DNA from 3 places in the Rhizobium sp. RAF36 genome. Region 2 is predicted to be linked to each of the others. Evidence: predicted binding sites of a transcription regulator. Region 2 holds the regulator's gene; each other region holds the start of a gene.
What was found. The regulator LexA, encoded in region 2, represses DNA repair genes until DNA is damaged. The targets are predictions, from matches to a motif close to TGTTCNNNNTGTGTTCNG.
Positions count from the first base shown of each region.

Region 1: recA (recombinase RecA) is a predicted target of LexA. The motif match lies at 2,755-2,772, and genes of this name have one in related genera.
Region 3: AB4Z25_RS20780 (ImuA family protein) is a predicted target of LexA. The motif match lies at 1,681-1,698, and genes of this name have one in related genera.

Region 1 covers NZ_JBFREC010000001.1:701,331-705,500, reverse strand. The annotation lists gene alaS (alanine--tRNA ligase) at 1-1,379, opposite strand, end outside; gene recA (recombinase RecA) at 1,543-2,628, opposite strand; gene AB4Z25_RS03465 (carbohydrate kinase family protein) at 2,870-3,814, shown strand; gene AB4Z25_RS03460 (pseudouridine-5'-phosphate glycosidase) at 3,845-4,170, shown strand, end outside.
Region 2 covers NZ_JBFREC010000001.1:957,686-961,855, forward strand. The annotation lists gene kdsA (3-deoxy-8-phosphooctulonate synthase) at 1-278, opposite strand, end outside; gene AB4Z25_RS04785 (VOC family protein) at 275-1,153, opposite strand; gene lexA (transcriptional repressor LexA) at 1,358-2,071, shown strand; gene AB4Z25_RS04795 (ComEC/Rec2 family competence protein) at 2,052-4,170, opposite strand, start outside.
Region 3 covers NZ_JBFREC010000006.1:111,153-115,322, forward strand. The annotation lists gene AB4Z25_RS20765 (HpcH/HpaI aldolase/citrate lyase family protein) at 5-907, shown strand; gene AB4Z25_RS20770 (DUF1737 domain-containing protein) at 909-1,115, shown strand; gene AB4Z25_RS20775 (metallopeptidase family protein) at 1,119-1,556, opposite strand; gene AB4Z25_RS20780 (ImuA family protein) at 1,721-2,656, shown strand; gene AB4Z25_RS20785 (Y-family DNA polymerase) at 2,667-4,106, shown strand; gene AB4Z25_RS20790 (error-prone DNA polymerase) at 4,103-4,170, shown strand, end outside.

The sequences.
Region 1 (4,170 bases), 260 kb from region 2:
TAGCCGAGGAATTCGGTTGCCCCATGCGCTTCACGCAGCTCGAACCAGATGGTTTCGGTCGCCTTGTCGCCGGAGCCGGCCCAATGCGAACGTGCCTCCGCCTTCTGGCGCTCCATGGCATCGGTGAAGCCGGCGAGATCGACGTTGATCTCGCGGGCGCGCAGGGCATCCTGCGTCAGGTCGAGCGGGAAGCCGTAGGTATCGTAGAGCTTGAAGGCGGTCTCGCCGTCGAGCATGTCGCCCTTGCCGAGCGTGGTCGTGGCTTCCGACAGCAGCGACAGGCCGCGCTTCAGCGTCGTGCGGAACTTGGTTTCCTCGAGCTTCAGCGTTTCGGTGATCAGCGCTTCGGCGCGCACCAACTCCGGATAGGCGCGGCCCATCTGCTGGATCAGCGCCGGCAGCAGCTTCCACATCAGCGGTTCGCGGGCGCCCAGCAACTCGGCATGGCGCATGGCGCGGCGCATGATGCGGCGAAGCACGTAGCCACGGCCCTCCGCGGAGGGCAGAACGCCGTCGGCGATCAGGAACGCCGAAGAACGCAGATGATCGGCGATGACGCGGTGGCTGGCTCGCTGATCGCCCTCAGCCTTGACGCCGGTTGCCTCTTCGGACGCCTCGATCAGCGCCCGGAACAGATCGATATCGTAATTGTCATGTTTGCCCTGCAACAGCGCCGCAACGCGCTCCAGGCCCATGCCGGTGTCGATCGATGGGCGCGGAAGATCGACGCGCTCTTCCTTGGTGATCTGCTCGTACTGCATGAAGACGAGGTTCCAGATCTCGATGAAACGGTCGCCGTCTTCCTCCGGCGAGCCGGGAGGGCCACCCCAGATGTGATCGCCGTGATCGTAGAAGATTTCCGAGCACGGACCGCACGGACCGGTATCGCCCATCGCCCAGAAATTGTCGCTGGTCGGAATGCGGATGATCCGGTCTTCGGAGAGACCGGCGATCTTCTTCCAGAGACCGAAGGCTTCGTCGTCGGTGTGATAGACGGTGACCAGCAGGCGCTTGGCGTCGATGCCGAATTCCTTGGTGATCAGGTTCCAGGCAAGCTCGATCGACCGCTCCTTGAAATAATCGCCGAAGGAGAAGTTGCCGAGCATCTCGAAGAAGGTGTGGTGGCGCGCGGTGTAGCCGACATTGTCGAGGTCGTTATGCTTGCCTCCGGCGCGCACGCATTTCTGCGCCGTCGTCGCTGTCGAATAGGGGCGCTTTTCAAGACCGGTGAAGACGTTCTTGAACTGCACCATGCCGGCATTGGTGAACATCAGCGTCGGGTCATTGCGCGGCACGAGAGGGCTCGACGGAACGACTTCGTGGCCGTTGGTCTTGAAATAGTCGAGGAAGGTCGACCGGATATCATTCACACCGCTCATGCTATGCCCTTCAATGCTGCCCACGGCAGGTCAAATCTTAAATCCAGTGGCTTTTATCGTCCGCATTAACCACTGTCCAGCAGGCAAACCCGCCTGCAAAACGAAACGGCCGCATTCCTGGTGGAATGCGGCCGTTTCGAACGCAAAAATGCTAGGGCGAGGATCAGGGCTCGCCGTCGCCATCGCCGTCATTGGCATCCGGTCCGCCGTTCTGCAGCTTCTCTGCAAGCAGGCCGGCATTCTGGCGGATCGAAGTCTCGATCTCGCGCATCGTATCCGGATTGTCGCGCAGGAAAATCTTGGCGTTCTCACGCCCCTGCCCGAGCCGCTGGCTGTTATATGAGAACCAGGCGCCTGACTTCTCGACGATGCCTGCCTTGACGCCGAGATCGACCAGCTCGCCGGTCTTCGAGACGCCTTCGCCATACATGATGTCGAATTCGACCTGCTTGAAGGGAGGCGCCATCTTGTTCTTGACGACCTTGACGCGCGTCTGGTTGCCGATCACCTCTTCACGCTCCTTGACCGCGCCGATACGGCGGATGTCGAGGCGAACCGAGGCGTAGAATTTCAGCGCGTTGCCGCCGGTCGTCGTTTCCGGAGAACCGAACATCACGCCGATCTTCATGCGGATCTGGTTGATGAAGATGACCATGGTCTTCGACTTCGAGATCGATGCGGTCAGCTTGCGCAATGCCTGGCTCATCAGACGCGCCTGGAGGCCCGGCAGGCTGTCGCCCATCTCGCCTTCGATTTCAGCGCGCGGCGTCAGTGCAGCGACCGAGTCGACGACGAGAACATCGACGGCGCCGGAACGAACCAGCGTATCGGTGATTTCAAGCGCCTGCTCCCCGGTATCCGGCTGCGAGATCAGGAGATTGTGCAGATCGACGCCGAGCTTGCGGGCATAGACCGGGTCGAGCGCATGTTCTGCATCGACGAAGGCGCAGATGCCGCCCTTCTTCTGGGCTTCTGCAATGGTCTGCAGCGCCAATGTCGTCTTGCCGGAGCTTTCCGGTCCGTAAATCTCGATGATGCGGCCCTTGGGAAGACCGCCAATGCCGAGTGCGATATCCAGTCCGAGAGAGCCCGTCGAAACAGTCTCGATCTCGACCACGCTCTCATTCGAGCCGAGCTTCATGATAGAGCCCTTGCCGAACGACCGCTCGATCTGAGAGAGTGCCGCTTCAAGTGCCTTGCTTTTGTCCACCGATTTGTCCTCTACAAGCCGCAATGTATTCTGTGACATTCGATCCACCTTTAGGTTATTGAAGCCGCTCTAGCAATGTTGCCGCCGATGCCGATTTTGTACGTGATTTGTTCTCATTGCGCAAGTGGCGTTCAAATGATTGAAACGAAAAGGTAAATCAGTACGTGTTCTACATTTGTTTTATTGATGTGGCGCAAGAGCTTAGCAGCGTGACACGGCCTGACGGCGAGCTGCAGCGGATGGCTCGATTCGGCGAAATCGCCCCCTCTGGAGCTCACGCATGAAGCGCAAGATTCTCGTGCTCGGCGGCGCCCATATCGACCGGCGTGGACGCATATCCGGCGACACGGCGCCGGGCTCCAGCAATCCGGGATCCTGGTTCGAGGAAGCCGGCGGCGGTGGCTTCAATGCGGCGCGCAATCTAGCCCGCCTCGGCTTCGACGTGACGATGATTTCGCCGCGCGGTGGCGACCCGACCGGCGAGATGGTGACGGAGGCTGCCTATGCAGCCGGTGTCAACGACCGCCCCTTCGTCTTCCTCGACCGCAAGACGCCGAGTTACACCGCAATCATCGAGCGCGACGGCAATCTCGTCATCGCGCTCGCCGATATGGACCTCTACCGCTATTTCTCGCCCCGCCGCCTCGCCATCCGCGCGGTGCGCGAGGCCTTTGCCGACAATGATCTGATCCTCTTCGACGCCAACCTGCCGGAAGACACGATCGCGGCAATCGTCACCCGGGCAAACGGCCTTGGAAAACCGGTGGCGGCGATTGCCATCTCGCCAGCCAAGGTGATCAAGCTGAAGGCCTGTGCCGAAGGCATCGACTTCCTGTTCCTCAACGAGGCGGAAGCCACGGCACTCGCCGGAGCACGCCCTGACGATGCGACAGACTGGGTGTCTCTGCTCGGTGACACCGGATTGAAGGGCGGCGTCGTCACCCGCGGACAGCGCGAACTCATCGCCTTTGCCGGCAAGCAGTCGATCGCGCTTCAGCCGCCTGCGGTCGATAGCGTGGCCGACGTCACGGGCGCCGGGGATTCGCTTGCCGCAGGCGTGCTGTCGGCATTCATGCACGGCTTGCCGCTGGAGGAAGCCGTGCGTCATGGCGCTGCGGCAGCAGCGGTCACCGTCCAATCGCCGCTTGCCGTCAGTGAAAAACTGACACCGGAGCTCCTCCGCGACACGCTGGCCCTTGTTCCGGCCGCCAGAATTCTGCATTGAAGCGCGCTTATCGATGAACTGGAAACGACAATGACGAAACCGATCTCCCCTCTGCTGCCGATCTCCTATTCGAAGGAAGTTGCCGCCGCCAAGCAGCGCGGCGCACCGCTGGTCGCGCTGGAATCGACCATCATCACCCATGGCATGCCCTACCCTGGCAATATCGAGATGGCCCGCAGCGTCGAGGCGATCATCCGCGAACAGGGCGCCATTCCGGCGACCATCGCGGTCATGCACGGTGTCCTGCATATCGGCCTGGAGCCGGAAGAGCTTGAAAGGCTCGCCAAGGAAAAGGACGTCATGAAGGTGTCGCGCGCCGACCTCGCCTTCTCGATCGCCGAGCGCCGCACCGGCGC
Region 2 (4,170 bases):
TCCTTCTTCAGATCGGAGAAGACTTCGAGCGCCTTTTCAAGACCGATGCCGCGCTCGGCGGAAAGCGATGTGCGGTTCGCCTTGTCGAAAGACGACTTATAGACGAGGCCGATACCGAGCGACTTGCAGAGTTCGCTCAGAACACCGGCGACCATGAAAGCGTGGTCGCGGCTTTCCATCTGGCAGGGACCGGCAATCAGCGACAGCTTGCCCGTATTCGAAAATGTGACGCGGCCAGCACCCTCGCCGGCGACGACTTCTGCATTGGTGTTGCTCATTGGATCTCCTCGAAGGCAAAGATCGCGCCTTGTCCCGGCGCCGGCTTCACCAATAGACGATTGCTCATACTGACATGGGTGATCCCGTTAGCAGCCAAATGCGCCGCTGTCACGGCCAGATCACCGACCGAAAACACGATTGCGCGCGCCCTGAGGCCGTTATCGGTCCCAAGTGGCTCCGCATCGAAATAGGCCTCCATGCCCTCGTTCGAGAAGATGGAAAGTTTCCCGTTCGGTAATTCGAAGGATAGGCCGAGTGCCGCCTCCCTAGGCTCAGCTCCACCGCTGGCTGTCTCAAGAAATTCGGCGAAGGCCTGCGGATCCTCAGCGCTCAGGGCAATCTCGCTGATGCCGATGACGCCGTTTGCATGGGTTTCCAGTGCCTTGCGATCGGCCGGAAAGGCGTTGACCCGCTGGCAGGCGAAGAAGAAGACATCGGGCGCCCGGAGATCGGCGGCAAAGGCGAGCTTGAAGGCGCCCGTTGCCTGTGTTTCGTCGGGCATGACGATCGGCCGCGAGAATTCGACCATATCACCGCCGCTCAGCTGCGCGCCATCATAGGCAGCCTTGTCCGCATCGGCATCATCGGTGCCGAAGACGATGGCCGAAAAGCCGTCATCGCCGCAGCGGAAGCGGAAGGCCTGATCGCGGGCGACGAAGCTGTTGCCCTTCGCGACGGCCGCGTCGCACTCCGCCTGGTTGGCGACACCGAGCGGTTCGAGGTAGGTCCTGTCGGCAAGGAAGATGCAGGCATTCTCCGTTCCGAACGGATGACGGCCATCGGCCGCGACGGTGAAACCGAGACGGCCGAGTCGCTCGCGGGCAACATCTATATGGGTGACGGGCAGTACCAGATGATCGAGCGGATGCGTCATGGCGGTTCCCTCCGGTGAAGCCGGCAGAGATTTGCACGCCCTGCCTGGTAAAGCGCAAGCGTGGATCACCAATCCGGCAAATAAACTTTCAAAAACGACGAAAAATCATCGGAAGTTTTACCAATATTTAGGCACTTGCGGAACACATATGGAACATATAGTGTCCGTTCTGGCTTTGTTTCACGAATCTGGGGAAAGACTTCGATGCTGACGCGCAAACAACAGGAGCTTCTCCTCTTCATTCACGAGCGGATGAAGGAGTCCGGCGTACCGCCGTCCTTCGACGAAATGAAGGACGCGCTCGACCTGGCTTCCAAGTCGGGCATCCATCGCCTGATCACGGCTTTGGAAGAACGTGGCTTCATTCGCCGCCTACCGAACAGGGCGCGCGCACTCGAGGTCATCAAGCTTCCGGAAGCCTACAGCCCGAGCATCCAGCCGCGCCGCGGCTTCTCGCCGAGCGTCATCGAAGGCAGCCTCGGCAAGCCGCAGCCGGTCGCGCCGCCGAAGCCTGCGAACGAGGACAATCACACGTCGATCTCGGTGCCGGTCATGGGCCGGATCGCAGCCGGTGTGCCGATTTCGGCGATCCAGCAGAACACACACGACATCACTGTTCCCGCCGACATGCTCGGAAACGGTGAACATTATGCTCTTGAGGTCAAGGGCGACTCGATGATCGAGGCCGGCATCTTCGACGGCGATACGGTCATCATCCGCAACACCAATACCGCCAATGCCGGTGATATCGTCGTTGCTCTCGTCGATGACGAAGAGGCAACGCTGAAGCGCTTTCGCCGCAAGGGTGCATCCGTTGCGCTCGAAGCTGCCAACCCGGCTTACGAAACCCGTATTTTCGGACCGGACCGCGTCAAGGTTCAGGGCAAGCTCGTTGGCCTTATCCGCCGCTATCACTGAGCGTCTCGCTTTCACCAAAAGTGCCGCTGCGCCAATCGTAGGCGCGGTGGCGGATCCAGGGCCGGTCGAGACCCTCGAATGATGTGGTGATTTCGGCGATCCCATTGGGGAAACGAAGCTCGACAGCGCCTGTCTTTCGCAGTGTCTCCCCGGTGAAAAGCAGGGCGCCTGAGCGGCAGGTATCGAGGCGCAGGCGAACTGGTGTGACGACGATATCGGATATGTCGCAGGCTGGGCCAAGGAACGCCGCATTCTCGATCACGGTCAGGATCGAACCGTTGTCGAGCTTCGCCGTACACCAGGACTTTTTCACGCATGAGAAGCGCTCGCCCGTCGCACTGGCCTTGATCGCGTTCATGGTGTCGTTCTGCTGTGCCTCCGTCAGTTTCAGCCTTTCACCGCGCGGTGCGGTGGGAATATCCGGGAGCGCCGGGAACGCCGGTGACAAATGCTTATCGATCACCAGAGCGCGCCTCCATTGATCAAAGATGAAGCCCGGTGGCCGCTCGCGATTGGTGGCGAGGCCGTTGTCACTGACGATGCCCGCCATGCTCCCGTCCTCGGCAATCACGATTTTCGGCGGCGGAGGGCCTCCTAACATCGCGGCTGCTGTCGTCGATGCCACCAAGATCGCGGTGCCGAGATGGCGCATGCGGCTGCGCAGCAAAGTCAGCAGCAGGAAACCTGTCACCGCCGCGGGAAAGTACCAAAACGCCAGGCGCCCGACGCCGATATCGCCGCCCCATGAGGCAACCGTCCTGGCAATGGCGATCACCAGATCGAGCCCGAAACCCGTCACTTGCCACGCCCATACATCGAGGCCGAAGGGCATCAACAGCATGGCAATGAGGCCGAACGGCATGATGATGAAGGAGATAATCGGCATTGCGGCGAGATTGGCTGGCAGGCCATAGGCCGTCAGCCGGTGGAAGTGCTCGACCGAGAACAATGCAGTCGAGAAGCCGCCGATGACGGAGGTCAGCAGGATGCCGCCGAAGAACGCGGCGGCGGAAGACAGCATCCTGACGGCGCGAAACTTTGCGAAGGGCCGGTCGCGCACCGGCCTCTCCTTCCAGAGCGCATAGCCCGCGACGAGGGCCAGTGTCGCGGCGAAGGACATCTGGAAGCTTGGCCCCATGATCTCCGAGGGTGAGAGGACAATGATCACCAGCGCCGATAGGGTTACGTTGCGCAGACTGATCGACGGCCGGTCGAAGAAGACCGCCGCCAGCATGATCGCCATCATGATGAAGGCGCGCTCGGCGGAGACTGCGAAGCCCGAGATCAGGAAATAGGCGGTGACGGCGGCAAGCGCACCGGCTGCGGCGATCTTCTTGACGGGATAGGCCTGGACGACAGCCGGAAGCAGGCTGAGCACGGTGCGGAAGCCGACGAAGAAGATGCCTGCCGACAGCGCCATGTTGAGACCGGAAATGGCAATGATATGCGCAAGGCCCGATTGGCGCAGCGCCTCGGTCGTCTCGCTCGAAATGGCGCGGCGCTCGTCCGTGACCAGAGCGGCGGCAAAAGCGCCGGTGTCGCCAGGCAGGATGCCTCTAATACGGTCGCCGATGCCGCTTCTCAAGCGGTAGAGCCATTCAAGCGCGCGATCCTGCATCGATGCGGACCCGGGTTCGTCCGCCGGAACCACGGCAGGGGCACCATAAAAGAAACCGTTGCCACCGACGCCGTCGAAATAGGCACCGAACGAAAAGTCGTTGAGGCCGGGAAGAGCGGGCCCTGAGGGCGGCGTCAGCCTTGCCCTGCCCTTCAGCCAAGTCCCGGTTTCGAACTCCGCTTTCTGGCCGCGCGCAATCACGGTCACCTGCTCTGGCAGCCGCTTCAGCGCCGGGTTCTCCGTCGCCTTGAGCGCCAACAGATACCGCCAGCCGCCGCGGCCATCGCTTTCCCGCCGCTCTACGCGGCCTGTCAGCGTCGTCGTTACCGCCGAATCGAGAACGACAGTACCGGCTCTCCAGGTCTCGAATTGTGCGGCGAGGATGCCAACAGCGATCAACGTCATGGAGGCCACGCAGATCCGGCTCCACTCCCGGCCGCGATCGGTCACGGCGAGCAGCAGAAGCAGCACGACCGCGCAT
Region 3 (4,170 bases), on a different contig from region 2:
CGTGATGAGCCGAAATTCCCCTGCCCGTTCCTTTACTCTGCGCCGTTCTGTGCTGAGCGTTCCCGCGATCAATGCCCGCGCGCTGGAGAAGACCCATGTGCTGGATTGCGATGCAGTGATCTTCGATCTGGAAGATTCGGTTGCACCGGAAAAGAAGGATGAGGCGCGGCAAAACCTGAAGGCTTTCTTTGCTGGCCCAGCACTCGAAGGCAAAGAGAGGATCATCCGCATCAATGCTCTCTCTTCCGGCTTCGGCCCTGCCGATATGGAACTGGTGCGCACGCTTGAGCCGGATGCGGTGCTTCTGCCGAAGGTCAGCGAGCCGCAGGATGTCATGGCGATCAGTGACATGCTTGGCGATGCCGACGCGCCTGATACGCTCCGGATCTGGGCGATGATCGAGACGCCGCGGGGTATCCTGAACAGCGCGGCGATCGCCGAATTCGGGCGCACCGCCGGCTCGAGGCTCGATTGCTTCGTCGTCGGCCTCAACGACCTGCGCAAGGAAACCGGCGTGCTGCCGCAGCCGGGGCGGACCTATCTGGTGCCGTGGCTGATGCAGGTGATCCTCGCGGTGCGGGCTTACGGCCTTGATGCGATCGACAGCGTTTTCAACGATTTCAAGGATACAGATGCCTTCGAGGCCGAATGCGCGCAAGCACGGGCCATGGGCTTCGACGGCAAGATGCTGATCCATCCGGCGCAGATCGATGCCGCCAACCGGCATTTTGCACCCGGCGAGGCGGCGATCCGCGAAGCCCGGGAGATCATTGCTGCCTTTGCCGATCCTGCGACCGATGGCCTCAACGTCATCAATTCAAACGGCCGGATGATCGAGCGCCTGCATCTTGTCCAGGCGGAAAGTCTGGTTCATAAATCCCGCCTCATTGCTGAACGGAAATCATGACATGAAGCTTTACCGCCTTCTGACCGGCCAGGACGATGCCGCCTTCTGCCACCGTGTCACCGATGCCCTCAACAAGGGCTGGTCGCTGCAGGGCTCTCCCTCGGTCACCTTCAACGCCGAGACCAAGCAGATCATCGCCGCCCAGGCGATCGTCAAGGACGTCGAAGGCAAGGACTACCACCCGGATATGAAGCTCTCCGAGCAGTAATACCTATCGGTCGGCTGCTTCTTCGGCGCTTTCTTCGATCCGCTCCATGTCGTCATCGCTGAGGCCGAAGTGGTGGCCGATTTCGTGGATGAGGACGTGGGTGATGATATCGCCGAGCGTCTCGTCGTTCTCGGCCCAGTAATCGAGGATCGGACGGCGGTAGAGGCGGATGCGGTTCGGCAGTTCGCCGGTTTCCATCGTGAACCGTTCCGAAATGCCCCGGCCCTCGAAAAGGCCGAGCAGATCGAAAGGCGTTTCCAGCGCCATATCCTCGAAAACGTCGTCATCAGGAAAATCTTCGATCTCGATCGTCAGATTGGCGGTCAGAGAACGAAATTCGTCCGGCAGGTGGCTGTAGGCCTCCATCGCCAGCGATTCAAATGAGCTGAGCGTCGGTGCATGGCGATCACGCCAATCCTCGCTCTGGTCTATGCGGGCCATCAAAAACCCCTTTCTTTGCCGCCCATATAGAACCTTTGCGAAGGATTTTCGAGTGTGGAATCAACGGCAGGAATAAATTCACATGAAATGGCTGTTGACTCTTTCTGACAGCTCTGGAATCCATAAGAACATAACAGGAACAATTCTGACTTGGAGTGAACGTCATGGCACAGACGGCCGTGACGCGCGAGCGGCTTTTTGCGCTCCGCGAAACCATTGCGAAGCTTGAGGGCAAACCGGTTCCGGCGCTGGCGGCAGCAGAGCAGGAAGCGTTGGGCGCCGGAAATGCGCCACGAAAGAGGGGGAAGGCACCACAATTCTCCTTCGGCGTTCCGCAGCTGGACGAAGCCCTCGAAGGCGGCTTGCCGCTCGATGCCTTGATTGAAATCCGCACCCGGATGTTTCGTGATGCAGGCGTCAGCAGCGGCTTTGCTCTGGCGCTCGCGGCAGCGCTGCAGCACAAGGCCGAGGAAAAAAATCCCGTTCTCTGGATCGCCGACAAGGTCGGATCGATCGAGGCCGGTGTGCCCTATGCGGTTGGGCTCAAGGATTTCGGATTGCGGCCGGAGCTGTTTCTGCATGCAAGTCCGCGCAAGCTGGAGGATGCGCTCTGGCTTGCGGAGGCGGCGCTGGAAAGCCGCGCTTTCATCACTACGATCCTGGAAATTCGCGGCAATCCGAAATCCTTCGGCCTGACCGAAAGCCGGCGCTTTCATCTTAGGGCAAAATCGGCTGGCCGTTCTCTCCTGCTGCTGCGGCAATCAGGAGAGGAAGAGGCAAGCAGTGCCCATGTCCGCTTTCTTGCCGAACCTGCGCCCGCGCGGGAACGGCCTCTGCCGGATGGTTCGATGCTATGCGGCAGCATCGGCAATCCGGTTTTTCATCTCACCCTGGAGAAGAGCCGCAATCCGGCCCCCCTCTCCCTCTTCCTGGAGTGGAACCCCCATGACCGCCAGTTTCTCCCCGTCGATCAATCAGCCGTCACTCGCTTTCCAGGCGAGCTCGCAGCGCATTCTGGCGCTCCATTTTCCGCATCTCTCCACCGACAGGATCGCCCGCAAGAGATGGGGTCTCTCGTGGCGTTCGAAAGGGCATCCTGACGCGGCGCCAATCGTCTGCTCGGGCCGGTCCGACAATACGATGCGGCTGACGGCGCTCGACGAAAAGGCGGAGAAGCTCGGCCTGAGAAAAGGGCTTGGCGTTGCCGAAGCCCGCGCCATTCACCCGGTCATCGACGTCATCGAGGAGGACGCTGCTGCCGACCGGCGCTTGCTGGATGCGATCGCCGACTGGTGCGACCGCTACACGCCGCTGGTCGCCCTCGACGGCAAGGACGGGCTGTTTCTCGATATTACCGGCTGCTCTCATCTTTTCGGCGGCGAAAGAGCGATGCTAAAAGATATCCTCTTGCGGCTCCATCAGATGGGCCTGGACGTGGGTGGTGCGATTTCCTCGTCGCCCGGGCTATCCTGGGCCGTCAGCCGTTTTGGCGAAGGCGGGGTGATTGCCGAGGATGAGGCGGGTTCTGTTCTCGAACCTCTGCCGGTCACCGCGCTCCGCCTCGATGCGCCTGTCGTTGCAGCCCTTCAGAAACTCGGCCTCCGCTATATCGGCGATCTCATGCAGGCGCCACGCGCGCCGCTCACCCGCCGCTTCGGCGCACTTGTTCTTTTGCGGCTTGATCAGGCGCTGGGCCTGGATGAGGAGCCCGTTTCTCCCCGCCTGCCTATTGCCAGCCTTTCGGCGGAGCGGCGGCTTGCCGAGGCGATTACGGCCGAAGAGGACATTCTTCTTCTTGCAGGTCAGGTTGCGCATGCGTTGCAGCCTTCGCTTGAGACGCAAGGCATCGGCGGAAGGGTCTTCGAACTGGTGTTGTTCCGGGTGGATGGCTGCGTCTTTCGAATTTCTGCCGGTACCTCCCGGCCGTTGCGTGATCCGCAGCGCATTGCCAGCCTGTTCTGCGAGCGGCTGACGGCAATTCATGATGATCTCGATGCCGGCTATGGTTTCGAGATCCTGCGGATCAATGTTCTCAGGCATGAAAACTTCCAAAACGAACAGGATGATTTCGAGGGAGAACGGCAGACGGCGATCTCGCTTGCCGGGTTCGTGGACAAGGTTTCGGCCCGTCTTGGCGAGGAATGCCTGATCCGTTTTGAACAGCGTGAAAGTCACGTTCCGGAACGTGCAGTCTTTGCCGTTCCGGCGATCGAGACCTTGAACAAATCGCCCCGGGAGCTGGCCGCTCCGATGGCAAGGGGCGATAGACCCGTTCGCCTGCTTACCATGCCCGAACCGATGGAGGCTTTTGCTGCCGAGGTGCCTGACGGAGCTCCGGCGTATTTTCGCTGGCGGCGTATCCGGCACCGCATCCTGAAAAGCGAAGGGCCGGAGCGGATCGCCATGGAATGGTGGATCGATGGTGTGGATGCCAAGGAGCGTGATTATTTCAGCGTCGAGGACGAGCAAGGCTATCGCTTCTGGATCTATCGCGAAGGTCACTACGGACCGGATATGCCGCAATGGTTCATGCATGGAGTTTTCGCATGACACCGGCCTTTTTCGAAATCGGCGCCAGAACGAACTTTTCCTTCCTGGAAGGGGCTTCCAGGCC